2 regions of the Cellulomonas sp. Root137 genome follow, and region 2 is predicted to be linked to the other one. Evidence: predicted binding sites of a transcription regulator. Region 2 holds the regulator's gene; the other holds the start of a gene.
The links. Region 2 encodes LexA, which represses DNA repair genes until DNA is damaged. Its sites were predicted from a motif close to TCGAACANNTGTTCGA; they were not measured.

Region 1 (14,380 bases), on a different contig from region 2:
CCGCCGACGGGCGCGTGGTCGCCGACGTGTCCGCACCCGGGGCGACCACCCTGACGGCCCTGCCGGGGCTCGCGGTCGTGGGCGTGCCCGCTCGGGACGGCCGGACCGAGGTGACCGGCCGGGACATCCGGACCGGCGACGTGCGCTGGCGGTTCGACCCGCCGCTGCCGGGTGCCGACCGCCGGGCGTTCGCCGGCGAGGTGCGCCTGTTCGCGGTCGACGGGCTTGTCGGCGTCACGATCCCCGGCTGGACCGCCACGGTGCTCTCGCCCTCGGGACAGGTGCTCCGCGCCAGCCGACCCGGGAACGCGGACCACGCGGTCGACCCCGTCGCCGGCCGCGCGGTCCTGCTGTACAGCAGCGGCTCGGGTGGGCTGTGGTCCACGCTGGTCGAGCGGGGGCGTGCGGACGTCGAGCTGCCGGGTGAGGTGCTGCCGTTCACGGTCGACGACGGGAGCGTGCCGGACCTCGTGCTCACGTCCGGCGGGAACGTGCGCGGCTGGGACAGGTCCACCGGTGAGGCGCGCTGGAAGTCGGACGTCGTCGCGTCGGTGAACGCGCTGGTCCTGCGGGGTCGGGTCTACCTGAGCACGCAGGCCGGGGTCGTCGCGCTCGACGGCAGGACCGGGGACGTGGTCTGGCGGGGCGCCACCGCTGAGGGGAACGTGCCGGGGTTCCTGGTCACGGACGGCGAGCTCCTGGTCGCGGCCGACCAGCCCGTCGGCGGCGGCCCTCGCAGCGAGCTGGTCGCCTACGCCCTGGACGACGGGCGGACCGTCTGGCGCGTCCCGCTCCCGGACGGCCTGCGGTCGAGCGTCGCGCTCGGGCACCTGTTCCTGGGCTGGGGAGACGACGGGCGCCTGGCGGTGCTGGGGTGAGCGCCGGGCAGGCCCTCGGGGTTCCGCCGAGGACCTGCCCGACGGGTCAGTGGGAGTGCGTGGCTCCGACCACCCCGACCAGCTCGTTCGGGGTCACCGTCAGCGCGATGCTCTTCCAGAGCTCACCCGTGACGGGGTCGACCACGTGCAGCCGACGTTCCGCGGGGTCGGTCACGTACGCCATTCCGTCGAGCACGCGCAGGGTCGGCCGGGGCTCCTGCCAGTCGTCGGGCTCGGTCCACGGCTCCACGACCGGTGCGGAGCGCTCGATCGCTCCCGAGGTCGCGTCGATGACGTGCAGCGCCCCGTCGGTGCCGAGGACCAGGGCGGCTCCGTCCGCGCCTCGGCCCAGCGACCGGAACGAGTAGCTGGCGGGCAGGTCGACGAGGCGGAGCGTGCCGGTCACGGTGTCGACGAGGGAGACGCGCGTCGGCCGCTCCAGCTCCGCGTCGGGGTCGGTCTTGTAGTCGCCCAGCACCACCGGCGAGACCTCCGTGCCGGCCTGGTTGCCGATCCGGCCGTAGCCGTCGGGCGAGGCCACCTTCGTGATCGTGCCTGCGCGGTAGACGAGCACGCCGTCCTCGCAACCCACGACGACGGCCTCGTCGGCGGCGACCGCCTCACCGTGAACTCCGGGGCACTCGTCCGTCCGGGTGACCTCGGAACCGGCAGCATCGAGCACCCGGATCCCGGTGCGGACGTCCTCGGTGCCCTCGCTGACCACGAGCGTGCCGTCCTCGAGCTCGACCGCGACTCCGTGGTGCGCGGACGGGGTGGAGAGCGTCCGGGCGCCGGCCGGGCCGTCGGCGACGTGGGCCGAGTCGATCACCGTGACCGTGCCGGTGCCGTCGTCGAAGAGGGCGGTCCGTCCCTCGTGCGGCACCACGTGCCCCGGCTTCTCGGCCGGGTACACGGTGCTCGTGAGCACGGGATCGGCGGCGTAGTAGTGGGCGTGGTCGCCGTGCGCCTCCGCCCAGGCGCCGGCGTCGAGGACGGTGAAGCCGCCGTCGGTCGAGACGAGCAGGTGCCGGCCGTCCCCGGCCTCGTTGAGCCGGGCGAAGCCGTCGAGCGGGAGGTCGGCGAGGGTCTCGAGCGTGGTCGCGTCGAGGACCTGGATCCCTCCGTCGTAGGTGAGGACCAGGCGAGGTTGCAGCGTCGCGGTCTCCTGCGCGTCGGACGCCGGGTCCGTGGCCGGGGCATCTGTGGCCGGGGTGCTCGCGCAGGCGGCGAGCAGGGTCAGCGGGAGGACGAGGCCGAGGCGGCGGGCACGGCCGCGGAGCGGGGATCGAGGGGAGGTCATGGGGGGACGCTAACAGCGAATGAGAATGAATATCAACAAGAACGACCACGGGCCGCGCGGCCCCCGGATAGGGTCCCGGTCATGGCGCGGGCTGGCGGGATGCAGGAGGTCGAGCTGCTCGACGGCGACGAGCCCGGCATCGAGGCCGGCCTCGAGCCCGGCTCCGAGCAGCCCGAGGCGCCGGTGCGTGGCCGCCGGGGACTGCGGTGGGTCGTCGCCGGAGGCGTGGCCGTCGCGCTGTCGCTGGCGGGGACCCAGTGGGTGGTCGACGCCCGGGAGAACGCGGCGATCGCGAGGCTCTCCGAGGTCCCGGGGGTCGTGCCCGCGTTCGGGGACGAGCTGACGGTGGCGCGGGCGCTCCCGCCGGGGGAGGTCTCGAGCCTCTGGTCGGGGATCGAGTCGGTGGGCGGCGCGACGGCGAGCCTGGTGGTGGCCGAGGACGGGTCGCAGGCCTTCGCGGCCGTGGACCAGCGCACGGGCGAGACGGTCTGGTCCACCCCGCTCCTGGGGCCGAACGTCGAGCGGGCCGCGTCGCGGGAGTCCGCGTACGGCGGCGGGTGCCAGTCCGATGCCCGTCCGCACGAGGTGGCGACCGTGGCCGTGTGCCTGGTCACGGACGGGTTCACGCGCTATGCCGCCGACGACGGGACCGACGAGCGGGTGCCGGCGACGACCACCCGCGCGGTGGTCCTCGACCCGACGGACGGGCGCGTGATCTCGGACCGCGCCGTCGACTCCGCCGCGCAGCTCGCCGTGCTCCCCGGCCTCGTGCTCGTCGGGATCCGCGACGCCCAGCGCATCGAGATCGTCGCGTACGACCTGCGCACCGGCGACGAGCGGTGGCGGCACGAGGAACCACGCGAGGACACGCATGGCGCAGAGGAGGCCTCGCTCTACTGGGGAATCTTCCGCGCGGGCGACGTCGTGGCCTTCTCACTCGGGGAGGGTGGTGGCCTCGGACTGCTCTCGTCGACCGGCGAGTCCGTCCGCGACGACCTGCGCCCCGCACCGGGCAACGGCGGGTACGGCGTCGACCCGACGACGGGCAACCTCGTCGTGTTCGACTACGGCGTCGACGGGACCCAGGCGACCACGCTGCTCGCCGCCGACGCCGACCCGGCCGACGACGTCGTGCTCGAGGGCGGGGCGATGGACCTCACCGTCGACGACGGGAGCGTGCCGGGCCTGGTGCTCACGTCCCGCGAGCGCGTGCACGGGTGGGACCGTCGGACCGGCGACCACCGCTGGGAGTCCGACGTCCAGAGCACGGGCTTCGCGCTGCTGGTGCGCGGCCGGGTGTACCTCACGACCGCGAGCGGCCTCGCCGCCCTCGACGGGAGGACCGGGGAGGTCGTGTGGCAGCGAGAGGTTCCGGTCGCCGCCGTCGGCTCGCTGGCCACCGACGGCCGGGACCTGCTGATGTCGTCCACGTCCGGCGACGCCGCTCTCGGGTCCGATGGAGTCCGCGGAGGGATGACCGGGTACGACCTCGCCACGGGGGAGCAGACGCGGCACGTCCCGTACCCGGAAGGAGTCGGTGACGTGATGATGCACCGCGGTCTGCTGCTCGGGTGGTCGCCCGAGTCGGAGGAGGTCATGCGCCTCGAGTGATCCTCAGCGCAGGGCGTCGATCGCCGACATCTCGTCGGCCGTGAGCTCGAAGCCGAGGATGTCCAGGTTGGCCGCGATCCGCTCCTGCCGGGTCGACTTCGGGATGACGACGACGTCGTGCTGGACGTGCCAGCGCAGCACCACCTGAGCCGGGCTGACGTCGTGCGCCTGCGCGGCGGCGACGAGTGCGGGTGCCTCCAGGCTCGTCCGCTTCAGCGGGCTGTACCCCTCGACGACGATGCCGCGCTCGCGGTGGGCCGCCAGCAGGTCCGGGTCGTGGTCGCGCGGGCTGTACGGGATCTGGTTGACCGCCGGGGCCTCGCCCGTGGCGGCGATGAGCTCGTCGAGCTGCGCGATCGAGTAGTTGGACACGCCGATCGAGCGCACCAGACCCTCGTCGCGGACCTCCCGGAACACCTGCCACGTCTCCGGCGACGCCTGGCGGTTCGGCGGCCAGTGGATCAGCCACAGGTCCAGGTGGTCGGTGCCCAGCGCGGCCAGCGACTCGGTGAGCGTGCGGCGCGCGCGGCCGGCGTGGTCGGGGGGCAGCTTGGTGGTGACGAAGACGTCGTCGCGGTCGATGCCGACCGTGGCCAGCGCGCGGCCGACCTCGTCCTCGTTGCCGTAGCCCGTGGCGGTGTCGATGTGCCGGTAGCCCAGCTGCAGGGCCGCGCTGACCGCGCGCTCGGCCTCGCCGCCCTCGGACTGCCAGGTGCCCAGGCCGACCATTGGGATCTCGCCGCCGGGCAGGGTGAGGGTGGGGATCGGTGCAGTGATCATGCGCACCAGTCTCACCCGGCACCTCCCGCGGCGCGCGTCGGGTGCTCCTTCGGCGTGCCGGGTCCGGTGGCCATGGACGCTCGATCTCGACGCCAACTTGCGGTTCGGTGCGTAAGTTCTTGCATTATCCGATTCAGTCTTGTCTACCTGTTTGTCCAGAACGTACGGTGTGTCCGTCCACGCGGCGCGGTGCCCCCTGTCACCCCAGCGCCGTCCCGGCTGCGCAAGGAGGCGCTCCGTGAGGAACACAGTCAGCTTGTCCGGCCGTCGTCGGGCACCCCGCGTGCTCGCCGTCCTGCTGGCCGTCGCCGTCGTCGTCGGCACGGGCGGTGCGGCGTCGGCCCACGGTCGTCCGCCCGCGCCGGTGCCCACGCCCGTCACCCGGGCGGCCCTCGACCCTGCGCTGGTCAGCGGGCGGGGTGCGACCGTCCCGTTCCTCGAGCAGGAGGCCGAGAAGGCCGTCACCACCGGCACCGTCATCGGGCCCGACCGCACCGCGTACACGCTGCCCGCGGAGGCGTCCGGACGCTCGGCGGTGCAGCTCCTGCCCGGGCAGTACGTGGAGTTCACGCTGCCGAAGGCTGCGAACGCGCTCACCGTCCGCTACGCGATCCCGGACTCGGCGACCGGCGGCGGCATCACCGCACCCCTCGACGTCACGGTGAACGGCTCCGGCAAGCGGACGATGACCCTGACCTCGCAGTACTCGTGGCTGTACAACCAGTACCCGTTCACCAACGACCCGAACGCCGGGCTGCTGCACCCCGACTGGTGGATCACCGAGTGCGGGTGCGTGCCCGCGGCGACCACCCCGACCCCGACGATCACCACCCCGTTCCGGCCGATGCACTTCTACGACGAGCAGCGCCTGCTGCTCGGTCGCAGCTACCCCGCGGGGGCGAAGGTCCGGCTGACCGCCCCGCAGGGCACGAACGCCGCGTGGACCACCATCGACCTGCTCGACTCCGAGCAGGTCGGGCTCCCGCACGTCCGGCTCAAGGCGGCGAACGTGCTGCTCTTCGGCGCGGACCCGTCCGGCCGCAAGGACTCCGCGAACGCGTTCGACAAGGCCGTCGCGTTCGCGCAGAAGAAGGACCTGCCGGTGTACGTGCCGCCGGGGACCTACCAGGTGAACCGGCACATCGTGGTGGACGACGTCACGATCGAGGGCGCCGGCAGCTGGTACACGATCATCCGCGGGAAGGAGGTCGCCCTGTCGACCCCCGCCCCGGACGGCTCGGTCCACACCGGCGTCGGGTTCTACGGCAAGGACGCGTCGGTCGGCGGCTCGTCGAACGTGCACCTGTCCGGGTTCGCCATCGTCGGTGACGTGCGCGAGCGGATCGACACCGACCAGGTCAACGGCATCGGTGGCGCCCTGAGCGACTCGACCATCGACGGGCTCTACATCCAGCACACCAAGGTCGGCGTGTGGGTGGACGGCCCCATGGACAACCTCGTCGTGAAGAACAGCTACTTCGTCGACCAGATCGCCGACGGGCTCAACTTCCACACGGGTGTCACCAACTCCTCGGCGGTGAACAACGTCGTACGGAACACCGGCGACGACGGGCTGGCCATGTGGGCCGAGCACACGACGAACTCCGGCAACACGTTCGCGCAGAACACCGTGCAGACACCGACGCTCGCCAACGGGATCGCGATCTACGGCGGTCACGACACGACGCTCGTCGGCAACCTCGTCGCCGACCCGATCCGCGAGGGCAGCGGCATCCAGGTCGGTTCCCGGTTCGGCGCGGAGCCGTTCACCGGCAGCCTCTGGATCACCGACAACACGACCGTCCGCGCCGGCACCTACGAGCTCAACTGGAACATCGGGCTCGGGGCGATCTGGTTCTACGCGCTCCAGGGGAACATCGACGCGGACATCCAGGTGGTCGGCGACCACTTCCTCGACACCACCTACAACGCGATCATGGTCGTCGCCGACTGGCCCGTGAAGGACCTCTACTCGGTCACCAACCTGCACTTCAAGGACATCCGCGTGGACGGCACCGGCACCTCGGTGCTCAGCGCCCGGGCAGCCGGGTCGGCGACGTTCGAGAACGTGGATGCCCGCAACGTCGGTGCCGTCGGCATCAACAACTGCGGGTCGTTCAACTTCCCGCCCACCGGGTCCGAGTGGTCGTCGATCGACCTCGGAGGCAATGACGGCGGCGGGACGACCGGTCCCTGGTTCGGCTCGTGGCAGCTCCCGAACACGATCACGTGCGACGACCGTCCGCCGGTGGTGGTGCCCCCCGCGCCGTCGACCTGGTGATCCCGGGAGGGCCACCGCCGGGGGTGCGGTGAGGGGAGGGCGGTGTGCCGGCTGGGTACCGGCGCACCGCCCTTCCCGGCGCTACGGCACGTCGACCACCTACGGCGCGACGACCGCCCAGCCGTGCGGCGCGACGTCGGACCGTCCGCGCGTCTCGTCGTCGCTCGCAAGGACCTCGCCGACCGGGCGGGCCAACGGCTCGTCGTCCAGGTTGAGCGCGACGAGCAGCGCGTCGTCCCCGTCCCGCACCTCGTACACGAACGTCGTGTTGGTGAGCGTGACCTGCGTGGTGCGGGCGCGGTGCAGCCACGGGTGCCGACGCCGCAGGCCGAGGAGGTCCTGGTGCAGGCGGAGCACCGGGTCCTCGACGAGACCTGGTCCGTCGACGGCGAGCTCCGGGCGGACCGCGTCGTCGCCGCCCTCCCGTTCCTCCTTCACGCCGGTGAACCCCAGCTCGTCGCCCGCGTAGACCGTCGGGGTCCCGCCGACCGTGCAGAGCACGACGACCGCGTGCGCCCGGTGGCGCGGGTCCTCGATCGTGCTGGCGATCCGGGTGGTGTCGTGGTTGCCGACGAACGTCTGGGGCGCGAACGACTCGAGGAACTCGTCGTGCCGCGTCAGCGACCACGCGAGCTCCCACAGGTTGCGGTCGGAGATCGAGCTCCAGATCGCCTTCCACAGCTCGTACTGGGTGACCGAGTCGACGGTCGACTCCTGCACGAACGCGGGGTAGTCGCCGTGGATGACCTCGGCCACGAACCACGCGTCCGGGTGCTCGGCGCGCACCCGGGGGAGGACCTGCGCCCAGAAGGTCGTCGGCACCGCGTAGGCCGCATCCAGCCGCCACCCGTCGGCGCCGCGGTCCAGCCAGTGGTTCATCACGCGGACCACGTAGTCGACGACGCTCGGGTGCGCGTGGTCCAGCGTGACCAGGGCGCCGTGGCCCTCGAACCCGACGAACGCGCCCTCGGCATCCCGCAACAGCCAGACCTCGTCGTCGGACCGGCCCTCGAGCGCGTCCACCGAGCGCCGGGCGATCGCGGAGTCACGGCCCACGTGGTTGAACACCCCGTCGAGCAAGACCTTCACGCCCCGGCCGTGGGCCTCCGCGACGAGGTCGTCGAAGTCGGTGTCGTCGCCGAGGCGGGGGTCGATCCGCAGGTGGTCGACGGTGTCGTAGCCGTGCGTGGTCGAGGCGAACACGGGGCCGAGCAGGAGGCCGGACGCGCCGAGGGCAACCACGTGGTCGAGCCAGGAGACCAGTCGGCGGAGCCGGTGCTCGTCCGGGCCGGGCGGCTCTCCGGGGTACGCGCCGACGGCGCCCAGCGGGTAGACGTGCCACCAGATCGCGTGGCGGACCCAGTCGGGCTCGGTCATCTGCTCCCTCGTCCCTGGTCTGGTTCCTGGTTCGTGGTTCGGGTTCGTGGCGAGCCTAGGCCGTGCGCCCGGCTCAGCCCTCGTCCGGCGGGCCCAGGTGCGGGTAGCGACGGCGGAGCACGGGCGGCGCGGCCCACCACCACGACTCGGCGAGGTGCGCCTGCAGCGTCTCGGCATCGACGACATCGAGCGCGATGAGCACGAGGTTGCTGCCGGCGTGGTGGTCGGTCGTCGAGTACAGCGACGGCAGCTGCTCCACCAGGGCGAGCCGTTCGCCGTCGTCCTCCACCCGGACCGTGAGCCGGTCGGCGTCCCACATCCGCCCCACCAGGTTGCGGTGGAACCAGGCGGGCTGCCCCCAGCTCTCGCGCTCGGTGACCTCGGGCAGCGCGAGCGCCGACCGCCGGGCGTCGTCGATGTCCATCGCCCCATCCTGGCGTCGACCACCGACAGCGGCGTGACGGGCGTCGTCCACGGCTCGCCGCCGGTGACCGCGTCGTCGCTGCACGGCTCTTGCGACTGGTGCGGCTGGATCGACCGGCGCGATCGATCCACGCACACGCGGCGGGGCTCCACACTCGACAGCGGCTCAGTGCAGGTCAGAAGGGTGGGTCGCCCCAGTCGCGGGATGGTGGGGGTGGTGGTCCGTGCTCGAACGCGCTGGGAGCGACCAGGATGCGCGCGGGGTGGCGGGCGTAGGTGAGGCCGTGGCGGTCGGTCCAGGTGGAGACCCCGGTGCGGCGGTCATGGGTGACCCGCCACCAGCCCTTGGTCTTGGCCTGGTGGTGGTGCTTGCACAGGGCGTGCAGGTTGTCGGTCGTGGTCTGCGGGTCGTGGCCGTGCTCGGTGCGTGGGCGGGAGTGGTCGTAGGGGACGCGGTGGTCGATCTCGCAGCGCGTGGCCGGTTGCCGGCAGCCGGGGAAGGTGCAGGTCACGTCCCGGGCCTGCACGGTCCGGGTGAGGTCGGCGCCGGGCCGGTAGGTCGCGGTGCCCACGGCGCAGACCTGCCCGGTGGAGTCGGTGAGCAGGCGCCGCCAGGTGGCGTCCTGCGCCAGCTCGCGGGCGACCTGGGCGGGGATCGGCCCGTACGAGCCCAGGTGCGCCGGCTGGTCGTCCAGACCGAGCAGGGTGCTGGCCGCGACCGTGACCTGCAGCGCGGCGCGTCGGCCGTGCCGGGTGGGCAACGGGGTGCCGTCGGGGGTGGCCTGCCTGTCCAGGATCGTGGTGAAGACGTCGGTGAACGCGTCCGCCCGGCGCTGGTCGACGGTGCGGGTGTCGCCGTCCAGGGCGGCGTGCCCGGCGAGGGCGTCGATCGCGGTGAACGCGGCGGTCGCGTGCTCGGCGGGCAGGTAGGCGATCAGGCGAGCCATCGCGTCCGGGGCGAGGACCAGCTCCACGCCGCGGCGTGCCCGCTCGGCCACGCGGCGCGTCTCGGTGGTGGCCGGATCGGTCGCGATCACGGCGGTGCGCAGATGTCGCGTCAGCTGCGGGGCGGTCAGGTCCCCGGCCCGCGCGAGCCCGTCGGCGACGACCGCCTCCACCGCGCCGGGTGCCGCATGACCGGCTTCGGCGAGGATCACGTCGACCTTGCGCGCCTCGATCGCGCCCGACGCCCACGCGTCGCCGACGGCGGGGTGCTGCCCGGCGCCCCAGGCGCGCAGGAACAGGTCCTGGGCCGCGCGAGTGGTGCACACCAGGGCACACGCCAGCTCGTCGGGCACGCGCGCCGACGCGTCGGGCGTGCGGACCTCGATCTCCCGGATCACGGCCGCCTGGCTGGCCTGCGCCATCGCGATGACCTGCTGCCAGGCCGTCGCCGCGTTCACGAGGGCGGTGTCCGAGACGTCCGCGAGCGGCACGTCTGCGAGCAGGGAGGCCAGCTCCCCGACGGCCACGCCCGGCAACGGAAAGCTCTCCACGCAACCCAGGTCGACCACCCGAGCACCGGGCCGGACCGCAGGCACCACGCCCGGCCGCGCACCACGCGACGAGTCGGCCCACACCAGCGGACCGTGGTCGAACCCAGCCGCGGTCGAGGTGCGCGCGGTCGGCGCGTCACTGCTGAGGCCGTCGACGGCCGACGAGTCCACGACGACGGGCGGAACGGCAGGGAGTGGCCCGTGGGCACACGGGCCGACCGCGTTGAGCACCGCCGTCATCGCCGCCACCTCCCGCCGCAGAGTTCACCCGATCCGGGCATAGAACAACTGTACGACCGGCCGCTGACATTCGCCGCTGACCTGCGCAAACGCCACAGGCGGACACGTGGGAGATCACACGGCACTCGTACACTTGTTCGATGGTTCGCGAGACCGACTGGTCGAAGTGGCAGCGCACGCCACGCGGCTGGGTGCGGGTGCCGCCGCCGGGCTGCCCCGCGGGACACCGGTGGACCACGAGCGGCCCGGGCCGGCCGTCGGAGCGGTTCGTCACGTGCGGGTGCACGGTGGACCGGCACCACACGCTCTGGGTGTGCCCCACCTGCGGGATGCACTGCGCGGAGGGCTGCACGGACCCGGACCTGTGGGCGGGCACGACCGTGTCCTCGGGCATCGTCGGCAGCCGGCGCGGGGTGGTCTGAGCGCCGGTGGCGGAGCTGCACCCCGACGCGGGAGAAGACAGCGGGTGTGAGGCGAGGTCTCGACGCCGGGCGGTGTCCCCGCGCCACACTGGTCCGCATGGGGCGAGGGGTGCGCGCGGTGGTGATCATGATCGTCGTCGCGCTGCTGTCGGGGTGCGCGTCGTCGGAGGCGAGCCGCGCCCCCAGGCCCACCGCCACGCCGACCACCACCCCCACCCCGGTCACCGCCCCGAGCGCCCCGGGCGCCACAGACGATCCGGTGGTCGCCCTCCCGCCGGCGTTCACGTCCGCGATCTCCCTGATCACCCCCGAGCTGGCCGCCCGGATGGAGCCGTCCTGGCGCCCGGGCTGCCCGGTGCCCCTGGAGGACCTCCGGTACGTCACGGTCACGCACCGCGGCTTCGACGGCGTCGACCGGCAGGGCGAGCTGGTGGTGCACGCGGACGCGGCCGAGGCCATGGTCACGGTGTTCGGAGCCCTCTTCGAGGCGGGCTACCCGGTGCGATCGATGCGGCTGGTCGACGACTTCGGCGCGAGCGACGACGAGTCGATGGCGGCCGACAACACGTCGGCCTTCAACTGCCGCGCGATCACCGGCGGCACGGGGTGGTCCGAGCACGCGTACGGCCGGGCGATCGACCTCAACCCGGTGGAGAACCCCTACGTCCGGGGGTCGTCGGTGGCGCCCACCGAGGGCCGCGCGTTCGCCGACCGCCCGGACAGCCCGGGGGTGATCCACGACGGGGACGAGGTGGTCCGGGCGTTCGCGTCGGTCGGCTGGCTGTGGGGCGGCGACTGGGAGTCCCCGATCGACTACCAGCACTTCTCGACGTCGGGCCGCTGACCACCCTCAGGCCGGTGAGAGCCGCGCGTCGACCTCGGCCATGCGGCGCTCCGCGATCAGCCGGACGGTCTCCGCGCTCAGCGGGGAACCGGCGTCGAACTGCAGGGTCGCCCCGGACAGCTTCCCCTCCGACAGCACGCCGGCGAGGGACCGCGCCACGGGCGGGCTCATCAGGTGCAGGCTGCAGTGGGTCTTCGCCACCGACAGGGCGACCAGCCCGGCACCGCGGTAGCGGATGGTCGGCACCTGGTAGGAGATCACCTGCTCGGCGTCGGGAACGACGGCGAGCAGCCGGTCGCGCACCACGCGCAGCGCGGCACCCTGCTCCGGCGGGATCGCGTCGAGGTACTCCTCGACGGTGGCGGCGGGGTATCCCTCGCGGGGCATGGCTCCTCCTCGGACGACTCTTGCGGACGACTCTTACGGGCGCGGGTCGCTGGCGAGCTCGACGAAGTCGTCGACCCGCATTAGGCGCAGGCCGGCGCGGATCACCCCGGGCACCAGCCGGGCTCCGACCTGCCCGTGCAGCCGGCGTGGATGGTTCAGCGCCAGGACGCGGCCCCGCCGGACCAGGCGCGCCTCACCGCCGGCCTCGACGTTGCGCAGCCACTGGACGTCGGGACCGTACGTGAGGGCGATGACCACCCCGCGCGGTGACGAGAACGCGAACACGGGGGTCCGGTACCGGCGCCCGCTGGTGCGGCCCACGTGGTGCAGCGTCGCGAACGGCGGCAGCCAGTCCGAGATCGTCCCCAGCAGGGGGTTGGTCACCCGGCGGTTGAACCGCGCGACCCGGAGCGGGATCGGCATGCCACCGACCGTAGTGCGGAGGGTAGGGGGACCGCACGGGCCTCGCGACCTGGGGCCGCCGTCGGAGGCTCGGGTCTCGCCCAGCGGACGCCGAGTTGCAGCCGCACACCGGACGTGACCACGGTGGAGGCGTCCGACGAGCCGCCCCCGAGGGTGGTCCCACCGGCAAACCGAGAGGAGAGCCTTCGTGCTCACCCTGACCGACAGCGCTCTGTCCACCGTCCACACGCTCACCACCCAGGCCGGCCTCCCCGACGAGACGGGCGGCCTGCGCATCGCGCAGCAGGAGGCGGGCGGGTTCGAGCTGGCCCTGGTCCCCGAGCCCGTCCCGGGCGACGACGTGGTGACCGACGGGTCCACCCGCGTCTACGTCGACCCCGGGGCCTCGGCCACCCTGGCCGACCTGCGCCTCGACGTGGAGCCCGCCGAGGCCGGCTCGACGTTCACCCTCAGCCCGCAGTAGACCCGCCGCCCACCCGCGCCGAGGCACGACCGGCCGGCCAGTGGGTGCAGGACCGTCGACGGCGGGGAGCCCCTCGAGGCTCCCCGCCGTCGGCGTGCACGGAACGACCTGGACAGCCAACTCACAGCGGGTTCATAGTGGATCGGCGCCCGATTCGGGCGGTTCGTCCGCATCCACCGACACCTCCGCCGGTCGCTGACGACGCGGGCGATGTTTTCTCGACGAGGAGGAAGCATGAGGGGGACCAGGTCCATCGCCGTCGCCGCGCTCGCCGCGGGCGGTCTGCTCGTCGCCGGCCTTCCGGCGTCCGCCGCCGACCGGGACGGCTTCGGTCATCACGGCACCACCGCGCAGGAGCTGGCCCGCGGCTGGCATCCCGGCCACGGGCACGGCCCGAAGCCACCGACCGCGGGAGAGCCGACGACCGTCGCCGAGCATCTCGTGACCCCGCTCACGTTCGACCTCGACCGGCGCGGCACGCTCTACGTCGGGCAGGCGTTCGCCGGCACGCTCGTGAGCATCCGTCCGGGTGAGGCCCCGCAGGAGCTCTCCCCGTCGTCCGGCACCGACGTCGCGGCGGTCTCGACGCTGCTCGGGTCGGTCACCTGGGCGGAGCGGGCGGGCGACCAGTTCGAGGTCGTCTCCTCCGTGCTCAAGCGGCGCGGCCACGACGGGCAGATCCGCGTCGTCGCCGACCTGCTGGCGTACGAGCAGCAGGCCAACCCGGACGGCAGCCAGGGGTACGCGTTCACCGACCTGGACCCCGCGTGCGCCGCAACCCTCGTCCCGCCGTTCGCCCCGTACACGGGCGCGATCGACAGCCACGCCTACGGTTCCCTGAGCCTTCCCGGCGTGACGTACGTCGCCGACGCGGGCGCCAACGCGCTGCTCAAGGTGGACCACCGCGGGCGCGTCAGCACGGTCGCCGTCCTGCCCCCGGTGCCGGTCGAGGTGACCGCGGAGATCGCCGGGGCGCTCGGGTTGCCCGACTGCGTCGTCGGCCACGAGTACAACCTCGAGCCGGTGCCGACGGACGTCGAGCTGGGGCACGACGGCTGGCTCTACGTGTCCTCGCTGCCCGGCGGCCCCGAGGACGGCAGCCTCGGCCCGCTCGGATCGGTGTACCGGGTGAACCCGTGGACCGGCGCGGTGAAGCAGCTCGCCACCGGCTTCTCCGGCGCGACCAACCTGGCCATCGGCTCCGGCGGCACGGTCTACGTCGCGGAGCTGTACGTGAACCAGGTCTCGTCCGTGACCAAGCGCGGGGTGGTGACGCCTCTCGTGTCGCTGAACCAGCCGGCCGGGCTCGAGTGGTCGAACGGGAAGCTGTACGTGTCCACCGACGTGTTCGGCGACGGGAAGATCGTGTCGCTGCGCGTGAAGTGAGCACGACGACGGGCCCGACGCGTGTGCGTCGGGCCCGTCGTCATGCTCATATCAGGCGCCGCCGAGCAG
Region 2 (14,380 bases):
CGGACGTGGCCACTCCGGAGGCGATCGCCCGCCTGCGCTCGCGCGAGGTGCACTCGATCGTCGTCTCCGCGCACAGCGGCGAGGGCATCGAGGAGCTCCAGGCGCTGATCGCCGACCAGCTGCCGCGCCCCGGCGTCTCGGTCGACCTGGTCGTCCCGTACCACCGTGGTGACCTGATCAGCCGGGTGCACGAGCACGGCGACATCCAGACGGAGGACCACACGGCCGACGGCACGGCGATCCGCGCGCGCGTCGACGCCGGCCTCGCAGCCGAGCTGGAGGCGGCCGCACAGCCGCGTCCGTGAGCGTCGGCGGCCACCACTAGGCTGACGCGGTGCCAGACGCCGACCCCTCCGTCGAGAAGCTCCTCGACCTCGCGGTCGACGCGCTCGGCGGGGTCCGTCGCGACGGCCAGCACCAGATGGCGGTCGCCGTGGCGGAGACCATCGAGAAGGGCGAGCACCTGCTGGTGCAGGCCGGCACCGGCACGGGCAAGTCGCTCGGGTACCTGGTGCCCGCGCTGCGGCACGCCGTCCTGGAGGACGAGCACGTCGTCGTCTCGACCGCCACGCTGGCGCTCCAGCGCCAGATCATCACGCGCGACCTGCCGCTCGTCGCCAAGGCGCTCGAGCCGCACCTGCCGCGTCCCGCGTCGATCGCGCTGCTCAAGGGCTGGCACAACTACCTCTGCGTCCACAAGGTCGCCGGCGGATACCCCGACGACGACACCGGCACGCTGTTCGACCTCGGTGAGCACGCGGGGGCGGCCGAGCACCCTGCCCCCGCCCGCACGGGCGTGACCGGGCCGACCGAGAGCCTGGGCGCGCAGGTGCTCCGGCTGCGGGAGTGGGCCGACGAGACCGGCACGGGCGACCGCGACGACCTCGTGCCGGGTGTGACGGCGCAGGCGTGGCGGCAGGTCTCGGTGACCTCGCTCGAGTGCCTTGGCGGCAAGTGCCCGATGCTCGCCGAGTGCTTCCCCGAGAAGGCGAAGGCGGCCTCCCGGGAGGCGGACGTCGTCGTCACCAACCACGCGATGGTGGGGATCGCGGCCTCCGGGTCGCCCGGTGTCCTACCCGAGCACCAGGTGCTGATCGTCGACGAGGCCCATGAGCTCACCGACCGGGTGACCGCCCAGTCGACCTCCGAGCTGTCCGTCGCCACCATCGAGCACGCGGCCCGCCTGGCCCGTCGGCACGGTGGCGTCCCGACGACCGACCTCGACTCCGCGAGCCAGGCGCTGGCCACGGTGCTGGTCGGCCTGCCCGAGGCCCGGTTCCGCGACGGCCTGCCGCCCGCGGCCCGTGACGCGGTGGCCAGCGTCCGCGACGCCACGCGCGCGCTGCTCAGCGTGCTCAAGCCCGAGACCGGGCCGAACGCGCCGCCGGAGGGCGGCCGCAAGATGGCCCAGGCGACGATGCTCGCCCTGCACGAGGTGGCCGACCGCATGGCCGCCGACCCCGAGGACAACCGCCACACGGTCCTGTGGTGCGCACGCACGGAGGACCGCCGCGGCGGCATGCTCACCCGGCTCTACGCGGCGCCGCTCGCCGTCAACGGGCTCATCCGCACCCACCTCCTCGCGGGCCGCTCGGGCGTGCTGACGTCGGCGACCCTGGAGCTGGGCGGCTCCTTCGACCCCATCGCCCGTGCGGTCGGCCTCGAGGTCCGGCCCGACGCCGAGCCCGTCGGCCCGACCTCCCTCGCTGGGGAGTCCACGCCCGCCCCGGCAGGTGCGCCCTGGCACGGGCTCGACGTCGGCAGCCCCTTCGACTACCCGCGGCAGGGCATCCTCTACCTCGCGCGGCACCTGCCGAAGCCCGGTCGCGAGCCCGCCACCGACGCGCAGCTCGACGAGATCGCCGACCTGGTGACCGCCGCCGGGGGCCGCACGCTCGGTCTCTTCTCGTCGCGCCGCGCGGCGAACGCGGCGGCGGCCGCGATGCGCGAGCGTCTGGACGTCCCGATCCTCGTCCAGGGCGACGACCAGCTGCCCACGCTGGTGTCCCAGTTCATCGCCGACGAGGCCACCTGCCTGTTCGGCACCCTGTCTCTCTGGCAGGGCGTCGACGTCCCCGGGGCCACCTGCCGGCTGGTCATCATCGACCGCATCCCGTTCCCGCGCCCGGACGACCCCGTGAGCTCCGCGCGGTCCGACGCGATCGAGAAGGCCGGAGGCAACGGCTTCCTGGCCGTGTCGGCCACCCACGCGGCGCTGCTCCTGGCCCAGGGCGCCGGCCGCCTGATCCGCACCAGCGAGGACCGAGGGGTGGTCGCCGTGCTCGACCCCCGGCTGGCCACCGCGGGCTACGGGAACTTCCTCACGCGCTCGCTGCCCGACTTCTGGCGGACGACGGACCGTTCGGTGGCCATCGCGGCGCTGCAGCGGCTCGCCACGTCCGGCTAGCCTCGACCCGTCCCCGACCCAGAGGTGTGTGAGATGACCGAGAGCCTGGACATGGAAGACGTCGGCATGGCCCCGTCCCGAAGTGGCCGCCGTACGTCGAAGCTCGCGATCGTGGGAGCCGGTGCCGTCGGGTCGACGATGGCCTACGCCGCGCTCATGCGGGGGGCCGCTCGCTCCGTGGCGCTGTACGACATCAACGCGGCCAAGGCGGAGGCCGAGGCCCTCGACCTCGGCCACGGCATCCAGTTCATGCCCATGGCGCAGGTGGTCGGGTCCGACGACCTCGCGGTGTGCGCGGACGCGGACGTGGTGATGTTCACGGCGGGCGCCAAGCAGAAGCCCGGTCAGTCCCGGCTGGACCTCGCGGAGGCGACCATCGGCCTCGTCCGCAAGGTGCTGCCGGCGGTCGTCGAGGTCGCGCCCGACGCGGTCTACGTGATGGTCACCAACCCCGTCGACGTGGTCACGTACGCCGCGCTGCAGATCTCCGGACTGCCGCCGTCGCAGCTGTTCGGGTCCGGCACGGTCCTCGACTCCTCCCGGCTGCGCTACCTCATCGCGCAGCACACCGGCGTCGCCGTGCAGAACGTGCACGCGTACATCGCCGGCGAGCACGGGGACACCGAGCTGCCGCTGTGGGGGTCCGCAAGCATCGGGTCGGTCCCGCTGCTCGAGTGGACCGGCGCGGGGGGCAGCGGGCCGCTGACCGCCGAGGTCCGCGACGGGATCGCCCGGGAGGTTGTCGACTCCGCGTACCGGATCATCGAGGGCAAGGGTGCGACGAACTACGCGGTCGCGCTGGCGGGCTCGCGGATCATCGAGGCGATCGTGAAGGACGAGGGCCGGGTGCTGCCCGTCTCGTCGCTGCTCGACGACTACTACGGGATCAGTGACGTGTGCCTGTCCGTGCCGGCGATCGTCGGTGCCAACGGTGTCGGCGAGCGGCTCCCGGTCCCGCTCTCCGACGAGGAGCTCGCGGGGCTGCGCAACTCGGCGGACGCGGTGCGTTCGGTCGCCCGCCAGTTCGGGTTCTGAGCCCGCACCTCCGTTCCCCGGACGCGCGATCGGGCCGCACCTCCCACGAGGTGCGGCCCGATCTGCTGTGTCAGAGGCTGCGGAGCACGCTCACCACGCGGCCGAGGATCGTCGACTCGTCACCCGGGATGGGGGAGTAGGCGGGGTTGTGCGGCATGAGCCAGACGTGGCCGTCGATGCGCTTGAGCGTCTTGACCGTGGCCTCGCCGTCGATCATCGCGGCCACGATCTCGCCGTTCTCCGCCACGGGCTGACGGCGGACCACGACCCAGTCGCCGTCGCAGATGGCCGCGTCGATCATCGAGTCACCGACGACCTTGAGCAGGAACAGGTCGCCGTCGCCGACGAGCTGGCGGGGGAGCGGGAACACGTCCTCGACCACCTGCTCGGCGAGGATCGGACCGCCGGCCGCGATCCGACCGACCACCGGCACGTAGGAGGGCGCGGGGAGGCGCTCGCCGTCGCCCTGGTCGGGGAAGCTCGAGCGGCTGCCGTCGGGGGCCGTCCAGGTGCCGACGCCCCGCGAGTCGTCGGCGTGCACGACCTCGATGGCCCGGGGGCGGTTGGGGTCCCGTCGCAGGTAGCCCTTGCGCTCGAGGGCCATGAGCTGGTGCTTCACGCTCGACGGGCTGGTGAGGCCGACGGCCTCCCCGATCTCGCGCATGCTCGGCGGGTAGCCGCGGGACTCGACCGACGACCGGATGGTGTCGAGCACGAGCCGCTGGCGCGCGGTGAGGCCGTCCGGTCCGGGTGCCCCGTCCGGGAGCGTGTGCACCGTCGCCAGGTCCTTCTCGGGCTGGGACGTGTCCCGTGAGTCCGTCACTGCGCTCCTCCTCCGTCCGGCGGCCGCCTCGCAGCACGCTCAGCCTTCTCCGCCTCGTCCAGCTCACGGTCGCGGTGTCCTGACCTGCGACGACGGGGGATCCCGGCGTGCGTGTCAGTGCCTCGTGGTCCGCTTGTGCTGCACCGCCAGCCTAGGGATGTCGGGACCGAAGATCAAACATCTGTTCGATCGTGTCTCGACAGTGTCGCCGGATGCTGGTAGACATCGTACAAGCGTTCGACGAACAGGCGTTCGACGGGCGGGATCGACCGAGGCTCTCCCCCGGGACACCGGGCCGAGCAGGAACGAGAGACGTGATGAGCGCGATGGTGATGGGACCGGCGATGCCGAACCTGGTGCCGGCTCGGGTGCCCGGACGTGCGACGAGCACCCGTGTGGCGACCGCCCGCGTGGCGACTGCCCGCGTCGAGCGTGCAGCTGCGGTGCCGTCCGCGTCCCACCTCCGGCTCACCGCGCGCGGGCGTTCCGTGCTCTGGGCGCTCGCCGCCGCCGTCATCGCCGCGATCACGCTGCTGGGAACGCAGGCGGCGGCCGACGGTCCCGCGGGCGCCCAGGAGGTCGTGCGGCACGTCGTGGCGCCCGGCGAGACGCTCTGGGAGATCGCCGAGTCCATCGCGGCACCCACCGAGGACGTGCGGGACGTGGTGTTCGACCTCGTCCGCCTCAACGAGCTCCCCGACGCCGGACTGATGGCCGGGCAGGTCATCGTCCTCCCCGCCGACTGAGGGAGGGCGGGCGCGCTCTGCGGCCGACGGCGGAGGGGAAGTTCGTCGCCGGCGCAAGACGCCCCGCTGGACGGACGCGGCGGTGCCGCGATCGGCTCCGTGCGTCCCACGAGGGCGGTCATCATCAGATGACCGCCCTCGCGCATCCCCGCCGTCGGCCGCGTCGGCACTACGCTCACGGCGTGCCCGGCACCGACCTTGCGACGCCGGGACGCGTGGCCTAGCGTCACGCACGCGCTCACGACGCGATCGTCGCCGGCAGTCGCCCGGGCGCCACGCGTCAGGCTCGAAGGGGATCACGGTGCACTGTCCGTTCTGCCGCCACCCGGACTCGCGGGTCGTCGACTCGCGGACGTCGGACGACGGGTCGACCATCCGGCGCCGCCGGCAGTGCCCCCACTGCAACCGCAGGTTCACCACGGTGGAGACCGCCAGCCTCTCGGTCGTCAAGCGCTCCGGGGCCACCGAGCCCTTCAGCCGCGAGAAGATCGCCGGTGGCGTCCGCAAGGCCTGCCAGGGCCGTCCGGTGAGCGAGGACGACCTCGCTCTGCTCGCGCAGAAGGTCGAGGAGACGCTGCGCAGCGCCGGCTCGGCGGAGATCGACGCGTACGAGATCGGGCTCGCCATCCTCGGACCGCTCCGTGAGCTGGACGAGGTCGCCTACCTGCGGTTCGCCAGCGTCTACCAGGCGTTCGACTCCCTGGAGGACTTCGAGGCGGCGATCACGGTCCTGCGTGCGGAGCACGAGTCCGAGACGGACGACGACGCCGACGAGCCGGTCGAGCCGTCGGGCGAGGACGTTCGCACCAGCTGAGCGGCACGCCGATCGGCCGCACCGGCGTCTGTCGGCGACACCACGTAGGTTCGTCGGGTGCGTCCTACGGATCTCGAGCTCCTCCATGTCCCCGGTGTCCCCGCTGTCCTCCCGGACGGCTCTCGCGCGATCGTGTCGGTCGTCCGACCGGACCTGACCGCCGACGAGTACGTCGGCCACCTGTGGTCCGTCGACCTCGACGGCGGCGCCCCGCCCCGCCCGCTCACCCGCGGGCACCGCGACACGTCGCCGGACGTGAGCCCGGACGGTCGGTGGGTCGCGTTCCTGCGCGCCGAGCCGGAGGGCAAGCCGCAGGTGCACGTCGTCGAGGCCGACGGGGGTGAGCCGTTCCGGCTGACCGACGCGCCCCTGGGCGCCTCCGAGCCGCGGTTCTCCCCGGACGGCACGCGGATCGCCTACCTGGCGCGCGTGCCCGAGGAGGGGCGGTATGCGGCCGAGGGCAAGCCCGGGAACGAGGACCCCCGGCACATCACCGAGCTGAAGTACCGCTCCGACGGCATCGGCTTCTTCCGGGACCGCCCCCAGCACGTGTTCGTCGTCGACCTGCCGGCTGACGGGGAGCGCCCGGGGGACGTGCCCGACCCGCTCGCGCTGACCTCGGGCGAGATCGGTGTGGCGGGCGCGCGATGGCTGCCGTCCGGGCAGGCGCTCGTCGGAGTCTCGGCGCGGCACGCGTCGCGCGAGACCGACCTGCGCGCCGACGTGGTGCGCATCGACGCGTCACCCTCGGCCGCCCCGGCGACGCCGGTGCCGCTCACCGACGCCGACGCGGGGAGCACGCTGGGCGTCGACGAGGTGCTGCCGTCCGCGGACGGCACCGCGCTGTGGCTGCTGGCCAGCGACCTCGGGCCGACCGGTCGAGACTTCGTCGCCGCGCAGGTCGGGCTCTACCGGCTCCCGCTCGACGGCAGCGGCGCACCTGTCCGGCTCACCGACCCGGAGGAGGACCAGCTGTCGGGCGGCCTGGCCGAGGTCGACGACGATGCGCTCGTGCTCGTCGAGCGGCGCGGTGCCACCCACCTCGTGCGGATCTCCGCCGAGGGCGAGCGGACCGCGCTGGTCGAGGGCCAGGTCGTGGTCACGGGGGTCGCGGCAGCCGCAGGCGCCGGCGGGACCGGGAGGCTCGCCGTCGTCTCGGCGACGCCGTCCAGCCCCGGCGAGCTGCTCGTGGTCGACCCGCTCGACGGGACGCGCGAGGCGCGCACCGATCTGGGCGCGCCCCTGCGGGCGACCGGTCGAGTCCGGGAGCCGGTCGAGCTGCACGCGACGGCGCCCGACGGGTACCCGGTGCACGGCTGGGTGGTGACGCCCGACGAGGGCCGCTACGGCGCGGGACCGCACCCCACGATCCTGATGATCCACGGCGGCCCGTTCGCGCAGTACACGCACGCGCTCTTCGACGAGGTCCAGGTGCTGGCCGAGGCCGGCTACGCGGTCGTGCTCGGGAACCCTCGAGGGTCGTCGGGGTACGGCCGCGCGCACGGGCTCGCCATCCGGCACGGGTTCGGGACGGTGGACACCGACGACGTGCTCGCCCTGCTGGGTGCCGCCCTGGAGGACCCCGCGCTGGACGGGGAGCGCGTGGGGGTCATGGGTGGTTCCTACGGCGGATACCTCACGGCCTGGCTCACCACGCGCACGGACCGGTTCGTGGCGGCGATCGTCGAGCGCGGGTTCCTCGACCCGGTCAGCTTCGTCGGGTCCAGCGACATCGGCTGGTTCTTCGGTCTGGAGTACCTCGGCGACGACGTCGAGGAGCACGGTGCGGCGGCGCTGGCGGCCCAGTCGCCGATGGCGCACGTGGGACGGGTCCGCACGCCGACCCTGGTCATCCACTCGGAGCAGGACTGGCGGTGCCCGGTCGAGCAGGGGCAGCGCTGGTTCGTCGAGCTGAAGCGGCGGGGGGTCGCGGCAGAGCTGCTGCTGTTCCCGGGCGAGGGGCACGAGCTCACGCGCTCGGGGAACCCCCGCCACCGGCAGGTGCGGTTCGAGCACGTGCTGCGCTGGTGGGCCGCGCACCTGCCCGTGGGCGGCTGACTCAGCGGTCGCTGGACCGCACGCCCCAGAGGTTGATCCCGGCGTCGACGGCGTGCGGCTCGATCGCGGCGAGCTCGTCGGCGGTCAGGGGCGGCAGGGCGACGGCCGCGAGGTTCTCGTCCAGCTGCGCGGTGGTGCGGGCGCCCACGAGCACGGAGGTGACGCGCGGGTCCCGCAGCACCCACGCGAGCGCGAGCTGCGGCAGCGTCCGGCCGCCGGCCCCGGCGATCGCGTCGAGCGCCCGGACGTGGTCGAGCGCCTCGTCGGTCAGCCACTCGGTGCGCAGCGGCCCGCCGCGCGCGGCCCGCGAGTCGGCGGGGACGCCGTGCAGGTAGCGCGTGCTGAGCATCCCCTGCGCGAGCGGGGAGAACGCGACGACGGCCATGCCGGCGTCGCCGGCGACGTCGAGGAGGGACCGGCCGTCGTCGCCGGGCTGCTCGACCCACCGGTTGAGCAGGGAGTAGGCGGGCTGGTGCACGGCGAGGCGCAGGCCGAGCGAGCGCGCGACCTCGAGGGCCTCCACGGTCCGGTCCGCCGAGTAGGACGAGATCCCGGCGTGGCGCGCCTTGCCCGACCGGACGGCCCGGTCGAGCGCGCCGAGGGTCTCCTCGAGCGGCGTCGTGGGGTCGAACCGGTGGCTGTAGAACACGTCGACGCTGTCGAGCCCGAGCCGCCGCAGCGACTCGTCCAGGGACGCGCGCAGGTACTTCGCCGAGCCGTGCTCGCCGTACGGCCCTGGCCACGCCCGGTAGCCGGCCTTCGTGGTGATGAGCAGCTCGTCGCGGCGTCCGCGCAGGTCACGGGCCAGCAGCCGGCCCACGGACTCCTCGGCGGCGAACGGGGGCGGGCCGTAGTTGTTCGCGAGATCCAGGTGCACGACACCCCGGTCGACGGCGTGCAGGACGAGCCGGCGCTGGTCCTCGAACGGCGTCGTCGCGCCGAAGTTCTGCCACAGGCCGAGCGACACCACCGGCCACGACAGCCCTCCGGCGTTCCGGTGGGGGAGTTCGGGAGCATCCAGCACGCCGCCGACGCTACCCGGCGTGAGAAGAGGTGGCGCCGCGGGCCCGAGTCGGCAAGGCTGTGCAGGTCGCGGGCGCAGACGTCCGTCGGCACACAGCATCGAAGGAGACGCCCATGGCCAAGGACGACGACAAGGGGACGACGGGGGCGGCGGTGAGCGACGACGCGAAGGCGAAGTTCCGCGAGGCGCTCGAGCGCAAGAAGTCCAACCAGCACCGCACCGCGGACGGCTCCACCAACACCGGCCCGGTGCACGGCTCGGAGACCGCCGGACCGTCGCAGCGACGCTTCCAGCGCAAGTCCGGATCGGCGTAGCACCACGCGACGAAGGGGCCCGACCACCACCAGGTGGTCGGGCCCCTTCGCTGCGAGATCAGGACAGCAGGCGCAGACGCACGGACTCGGGCCGCGACTCCAGGGCCTCGAGCACGGCGGGGTCGACCCGCGCGCCGGCGTCGGTGACCACGTAGCCGAGCTCCCCGCGGGTGGCGAGGAGCTGGCCCTCGATGTTCACGCCGTGCTCGGCCAGCGTCGCGTTGACGGCGGCCAGCACGCCCGGGACGTTGCGGTGCAGGTAGGCGAGGCGGTGCACGCCCGGCTGCTGCTCGAGCGCGAGGTTGGGCAGGTTGACGCTCAGCGTGGTGGACCCGGTGGCCAGGTAGTCGCGCACCTTGTTGGACACGAACTGGCCGATGGCCTCCTGCGCCTCCTCCGTGGACCCGCCGGTGTGCGGCGTGAGGATGACGTTGGGCAGGCCGCGCAGCTCCGACTCGAACGGGTCGCCGTTGCGCTTGGGCTCCACGGGGAACACGTCGACGGCGGCACCGGCGACGTGGCCGGACACGATGGCGTCCCGCAGCGAGGAGTAGTCCACGACGAACCCGCGCGAGAGGTTGAGGAAGACCGCTCCGGGCCGCATCTGCGCGAACTGCTTGGCGCCGAACAGGCCGGCGTTGCCGCTGCGGCCGTCGACGTGCAGCGTCACGATGTCCGCGGCCTCGAGCAGCTCGTCCAGAGTGTGCATCCGCCGGGCGTTGCCCAGCGCGAGCTTCTCCGCGGTGTCGTAGAACACGACCGACATGCCGAGGTTCTCCGCCAGCACGGACAGCTGCGTCCCGATGTTGCCGTAGCCGACGATGCCGAGCGTGCGTCCGCGGATCTCGTGCGCCCCGGTGGCCGACTTGTTCCAGACGCCGTCGTGCATGGCGCGGTCGAGCTCGGACTGCCGGCGCGTCAGCGAGATGATGTCCGAGATCGCGATCTCGACCACGGAGCGCGTGTTCGAGAACGGCGCGTTGAACGTCGCGACGCCCCGCGAGGCGGCCTCCGCCAGGTCGATCTGGTTGGTCCCGATGCAGTACGCCCCGATCGCGACCAGCGACGGAGACTGCGCGAGCACCTCCGCGGTGACGTGCGTCTTGGAGCGGATGCCCAGCAGGTGGACGCCGTCGAGCGCCTCGACGAGCTCGGCCTCGTCGAGCGCCCCGGTGCGGGTCGTCACGTCGAAGCCGGCCGTCTCGAGGATCGAGCGAGCCTGGGGGTGGAGGTTCTCGAGCAGCAGGGCCTTCAGCACGCCCCTATGGTGCGCCTCGCAGCCGCCGGGGCCCACAGCGGTCCGGCCCTCGGACACGCGTGAGACGGCTCGTCAGCCCTCGGAGTGCCAGCCCCGGGGGAGCGGGCGGTCGTGCAGCACGTGCAGCGCGCGGGTCGGCCGGGTCATCGCGACGTACAGGTCGCCCGCGCTGGCCTCGATCACCTCGGCCGGCTCGACGAGCACGACGACGTCGAACTCGAGGCCCTTCGCCTCGCGCGGGCTGAGCACGACGAGCGGCGCGTCGAGGTCCGCCGCGCTCGTGCCGGTCCCGAGGGCCGGCCGCAGCCCCGCCGCGCGCAGGGCGTCGCCGATCGCGACAAGGCGTCCGTCCACCGCGATCACGGCGATCCGCCCGGCGCCCGTGGAGTCGGTGACCTCGGCGACGAGCTTCTCGGTCCGCTCGGCCACGGCGGCCACGACGTCCGCCGTCCGCTCGACCACCAGGGAGTCGTCCACCTCGCGGGCGGACGTCAGCGCGCTGACGGGCAGGTTCGCCGCGACGGCCACCCGCCGCGCGGTGTCGGCGACCTCCGCCGGGGTCCGGTAGTTCACGGTGAGCTCGTTCAGGCGCCACGACGAGCGCAGCACCGGGTCCAGCTGCGCCGCCCAGCTGCGTGCACCGGCGGTCGCGGTGGTCTGCGCGACGTCCCCGACGATGGTCAGCGACCTCGTCGGGACCCGGCGCAGCAGGGACCGCCACGCCATCGCGGAGAGCTCCTGCGCCTCGTCGACCACCACGTGCCCGTAGGTCCACGACCGGTCGGCCGCGGCGCGCTCGGCGGTGGTGAGCGTCGGGCCCGTCGTCGCGAACCGGTCGGCGAGCATCTCCGCGGAGACCATCCCCGAGCTTCCCGTGGACTCCAGCACCTGCCGGGCGTAGGCGAGCTCCGAGGTGCGCCGGTCGGCGGCGGCACGGGCCTCGGCACGGGCCGCCTGGTCGTCCTCGCCCAGCAGCTCCGCGGCCTCGTCGAGGATCGGGACGTCGGCCGGGGTCCAGGGCGCGTCGGCGTCGCGCACGAGCATCGCGCGCTCCCGCTCGCTGAGCTGGGGTGCGGCGGACGCGAGCCGGTGCGGCTTCGACCAGAGGTCCGCGACGAGCTTCTGCGGGGTGATCGGCATCCAGGCCAGGTTGAGCGCGACCCGGATCTCCCGGGTGGTGCGCAGCTCCTCGACGATCTCGCCGCGCTCGTCGGACGGCACCTCCTGGCCGAGCTGGAGCACGTACTGCTCCGCGAGCCGGCCCAGCATGTCGCGCACGAACGAGATGCGCGCCTGGTTGTGGGGCTTGTGGTTGCGCCGGGCGCGCGCCATGGCCGACGCGATCTCGTTCGGCCGGATGACCAGGTCGTGGCCGTCGACGCGGATGTGCACCGGCTGCGCGGGGATCCGCTCCCGGTCGCGCACCGCACGGGCGACGACCTGGGCCCACAGGGCACGGCCCTTCAGCTCGGCGACCGCCTCGTCCTCCGTCGCCGTCGCCTGGATGCCGGGGTACAGCTCCGCGATCGTCGTGGTGACGACCCCGGTCTCGCCGAGGGAGGGGAGCACCTGGTCGATGTACCGCAGGAACGTGCGGCTGGGCCCGACGAGCAGGACGCCCGAGCGCTCGAGCATGCGCCGGTGCGCGTACAGGAGGTAGGCCGCGCGGTGCAGGGCGACGGCGGTCTTGCCCGTGCCGGGACCGCCCTGCACGACGAGCGCGCCACCCAGCTCGGAGCGGATGATCGCGTCCTGCTCGCCCTGGATCGTGGCGACGATGTCACCCATCCGGCCGGTGCGACCCGCGGCGAGGCCGGCGAGGAGTGCACCTTCCCCGGAGAGCCCGCTCAGGCGCGACCCGGAGTCCTCCGTCAGCAGGTCCAGGTCGAGGACCTCGTCCTCCACGCTGGTCACGCTGCGCCCGCGGGTGACGACGTGCCGACGACGGACGACGCCGTCGGGGTGGGCGGCGGTCGCCCGGTAGAAGGCCTGGGCAGCCGGGGCGCGCCAGTCGGTGAGGAGCTGGGTCTGCTCCGTGTCCGTGAGACCGAGCCGTCCGATGTAGCGGCGGGTGTCGTCGTCGAGGTCGAGCCGACCGAAGACCAGGCGCTCCTCGACGGCCTCGAGCTGGGCGATGCGGTCCTCGTAGAGGGTGGCGAACGCGTCCCGCTCGCTGCGGTTCTGCGGGGAGCCCGAAGGGCCCTCCCGGCGCACGTCGGCCAGCCGGGCCCGCGTCTGCGCGCGGAGGTCGTCGAGCCGGCCGTACAGCTGGTCGACGACCCGCTGCTCGACCGCCAGCTCGTTGTCCATGCCTGCCACCTGGGCGATCTCCGTTCCGCCGGGAGCTCCCGGCCGTGCGTACGCGCCGCCCCAGCGAGCGTCGAGGCACGACGCAGGGCACGGAGCGGCCGTCCATTATCCGACGTCCGCAGCCCTGTCGCACACGCCCGACCGGGTGGGCCCCCGTCAGGAGCGGGTGAGATGGCGAGCAGCACCGGGACGCGCACCCTACGCTTCGGGTGACCTGTCGAGAACTGGCGGGTGAACAGTCGGGAGGAGAGGCCCGTTGAGCGACGCACGCACGGCCGCCGACGACACACGTCGCGCCACCGCGGTGGCCCCTGCGCCGATCCGCCTGCTGCTGGTCGAGGACGACGAAGGCGACGCGATCCTGGTCCGCGAGCACCTCGCGGACGCGGGACTGGACGTCGCCCTGTCGTGGGTCCGCACCCTGGACCAGGCCATCGACAACCTGCACGTGGACCTCGTGCTCCTGGACCTCGGCCTGCCGGACGCCATGGGCATCGGCGCGCTCGAGCGTCTGCTCGCCGCCGGCGCGCCGGCCGTCGTGGTGCTCACAGGGCTCGCCGGCTCGGACATCGGGCTCCAGGCGGTGGCCGCGGGTGCCCAGGACTACCTGGTCAAGGGTGAGGTCGACGGCGAGCTGCTCGGCCGGTCGGTGCGGTACGCGATCCAGCGGCGCCGGCTCGAGGACACCGACCGTGCCCTGTACCGGAGCCTCGTGCGCGCCGAGGAGGTCAACCGCCTCGAGCGCGCGCTGCTGCCCACCCCGTCCGTGGTCGACCAGCGGCTCGAGGTGCGGGTGGGCTACCGCGCGGGCCGCGACGGCGTGCTCGGCGGCGACTTCTACGACGTGGTCGAGCGCTCCGACGGCTCGGTCCTCGCGCTCGTCGGCGACGTCTGCGGGCACGGTCCCGACGAGGCCGCCCTGGGCGCCACTCTGCGGACCGCGTGGAGGACGCTGGTGCTCGCGGAGATCCCCACGGTCGAGATCTTCGGTCTGCTCGAACGCGTGCTGATCTCCGAGCGCGCGCGCCCCGAGATCTTCACGACGGTCTCGATGCTGGACGTCGCCGCGGACCGCTCGACGGTGGACCTCTACCTGGCCGGGCATCCCGTGCCCCTGCTGCTGGGCGCCCCCTCGACCCTGCTGCCCACGCACGGCCGCGGTCGCGCGCTCGGCATCCCGGTCTCGGGCGGCTGGGAGCCGGTCCGCCTGGAGCTGGGACCGTCGTGGCGGATCCTGCTGTACACCGACGGCGTGCTCGAGGCCACGATCGGGGACGGATCCGACCGACTCGGCAAGACCGGCCTGCTGCGTGTGGTGGACGTCGCCGTCGCGGCGCAGGGCGACCTCGTCGAGCGCGTGCTGCACGACGTCCGCCAGCTGCACGGTGGCGACCTCGTCGACGATGCCGCGGTCGTCGTGCTCGGGTGGCGTGCGTGAGCGCTGCCCCGACGCCCGCGGGGCGTCCCTCGACGCTGCGCAAACGCCTGCGCACGGCGATCATCGCGACGGGCGTCGCCCTCGCCGTCGTCCTCGTCGGCACCGTGTTCGTCCTGCTGCGGCTGTTCGACCGGCAGGACGCCGTGACCCAGA

Region 1: the regulator LexA is predicted to act here: its motif matches at 10,427-10,442, upstream of ASD18_RS06655 (HNH endonuclease signature motif containing protein).

Annotation. Positions count from the first base shown of each region.
Region 1 covers NZ_LMFG01000001.1:1,385,420-1,399,799, forward strand. Annotated here, with positions in the region: gene ASD18_RS06620 (PQQ-binding-like beta-propeller repeat protein) at 1-878, shown strand, start outside; gene aztD (zinc metallochaperone AztD) at 925-2,178, opposite strand; gene ASD18_RS06630 (PQQ-binding-like beta-propeller repeat protein) at 2,260-3,789, shown strand; gene ASD18_RS06635 (aldo/keto reductase) at 3,793-4,569, opposite strand; gene ASD18_RS06640 (glycosyl hydrolase family 28-related protein) at 4,808-6,850, shown strand; gene ASD18_RS06645 (alpha-amylase family glycosyl hydrolase) at 6,950-8,227, opposite strand; gene ASD18_RS06650 (MmcQ/YjbR family DNA-binding protein) at 8,301-8,651, opposite strand; gene ASD18_RS06655 (HNH endonuclease signature motif containing protein) at 8,827-10,386, opposite strand; gene ASD18_RS06660 (hypothetical protein) at 10,527-10,808, shown strand; gene ASD18_RS06665 (M15 family metallopeptidase) at 10,906-11,652, shown strand; gene ASD18_RS06670 (iron chaperone) at 11,659-12,039, opposite strand; gene ASD18_RS06675 (nitroreductase family deazaflavin-dependent oxidoreductase) at 12,073-12,462, opposite strand; gene ASD18_RS06680 (hypothetical protein) at 12,650-12,925, shown strand; gene ASD18_RS06685 (ScyD/ScyE family protein) at 13,160-14,311, shown strand; gene ASD18_RS06690 (FMN reductase) at 14,363-14,380, opposite strand, start outside.
Region 2 covers NZ_LMFG01000002.1:454,366-468,745, forward strand. Annotated here, with positions in the region: gene hflX (GTPase HflX) at 1-305, shown strand, start outside; gene ASD18_RS14575 (ATP-dependent DNA helicase) at 335-2,407, shown strand; gene ASD18_RS14580 (L-lactate dehydrogenase) at 2,441-3,442, shown strand; gene lexA (transcriptional repressor LexA) at 3,513-4,265, opposite strand; gene ASD18_RS14590 (LysM peptidoglycan-binding domain-containing protein) at 4,583-5,011, shown strand; gene nrdR (transcriptional regulator NrdR) at 5,313-5,825, shown strand; gene ASD18_RS14600 (S9 family peptidase) at 5,883-7,883, shown strand; gene ASD18_RS14605 (aldo/keto reductase) at 7,885-8,907, opposite strand; gene ASD18_RS14610 (DUF5302 domain-containing protein) at 9,021-9,221, shown strand; gene serA (phosphoglycerate dehydrogenase) at 9,280-10,479, opposite strand; gene ASD18_RS14620 (AAA family ATPase) at 10,552-12,789, opposite strand; gene ASD18_RS14625 (PP2C family protein-serine/threonine phosphatase) at 13,046-14,227, shown strand; gene ASD18_RS14630 (ATP-binding protein) at 14,224-14,380, shown strand, end outside.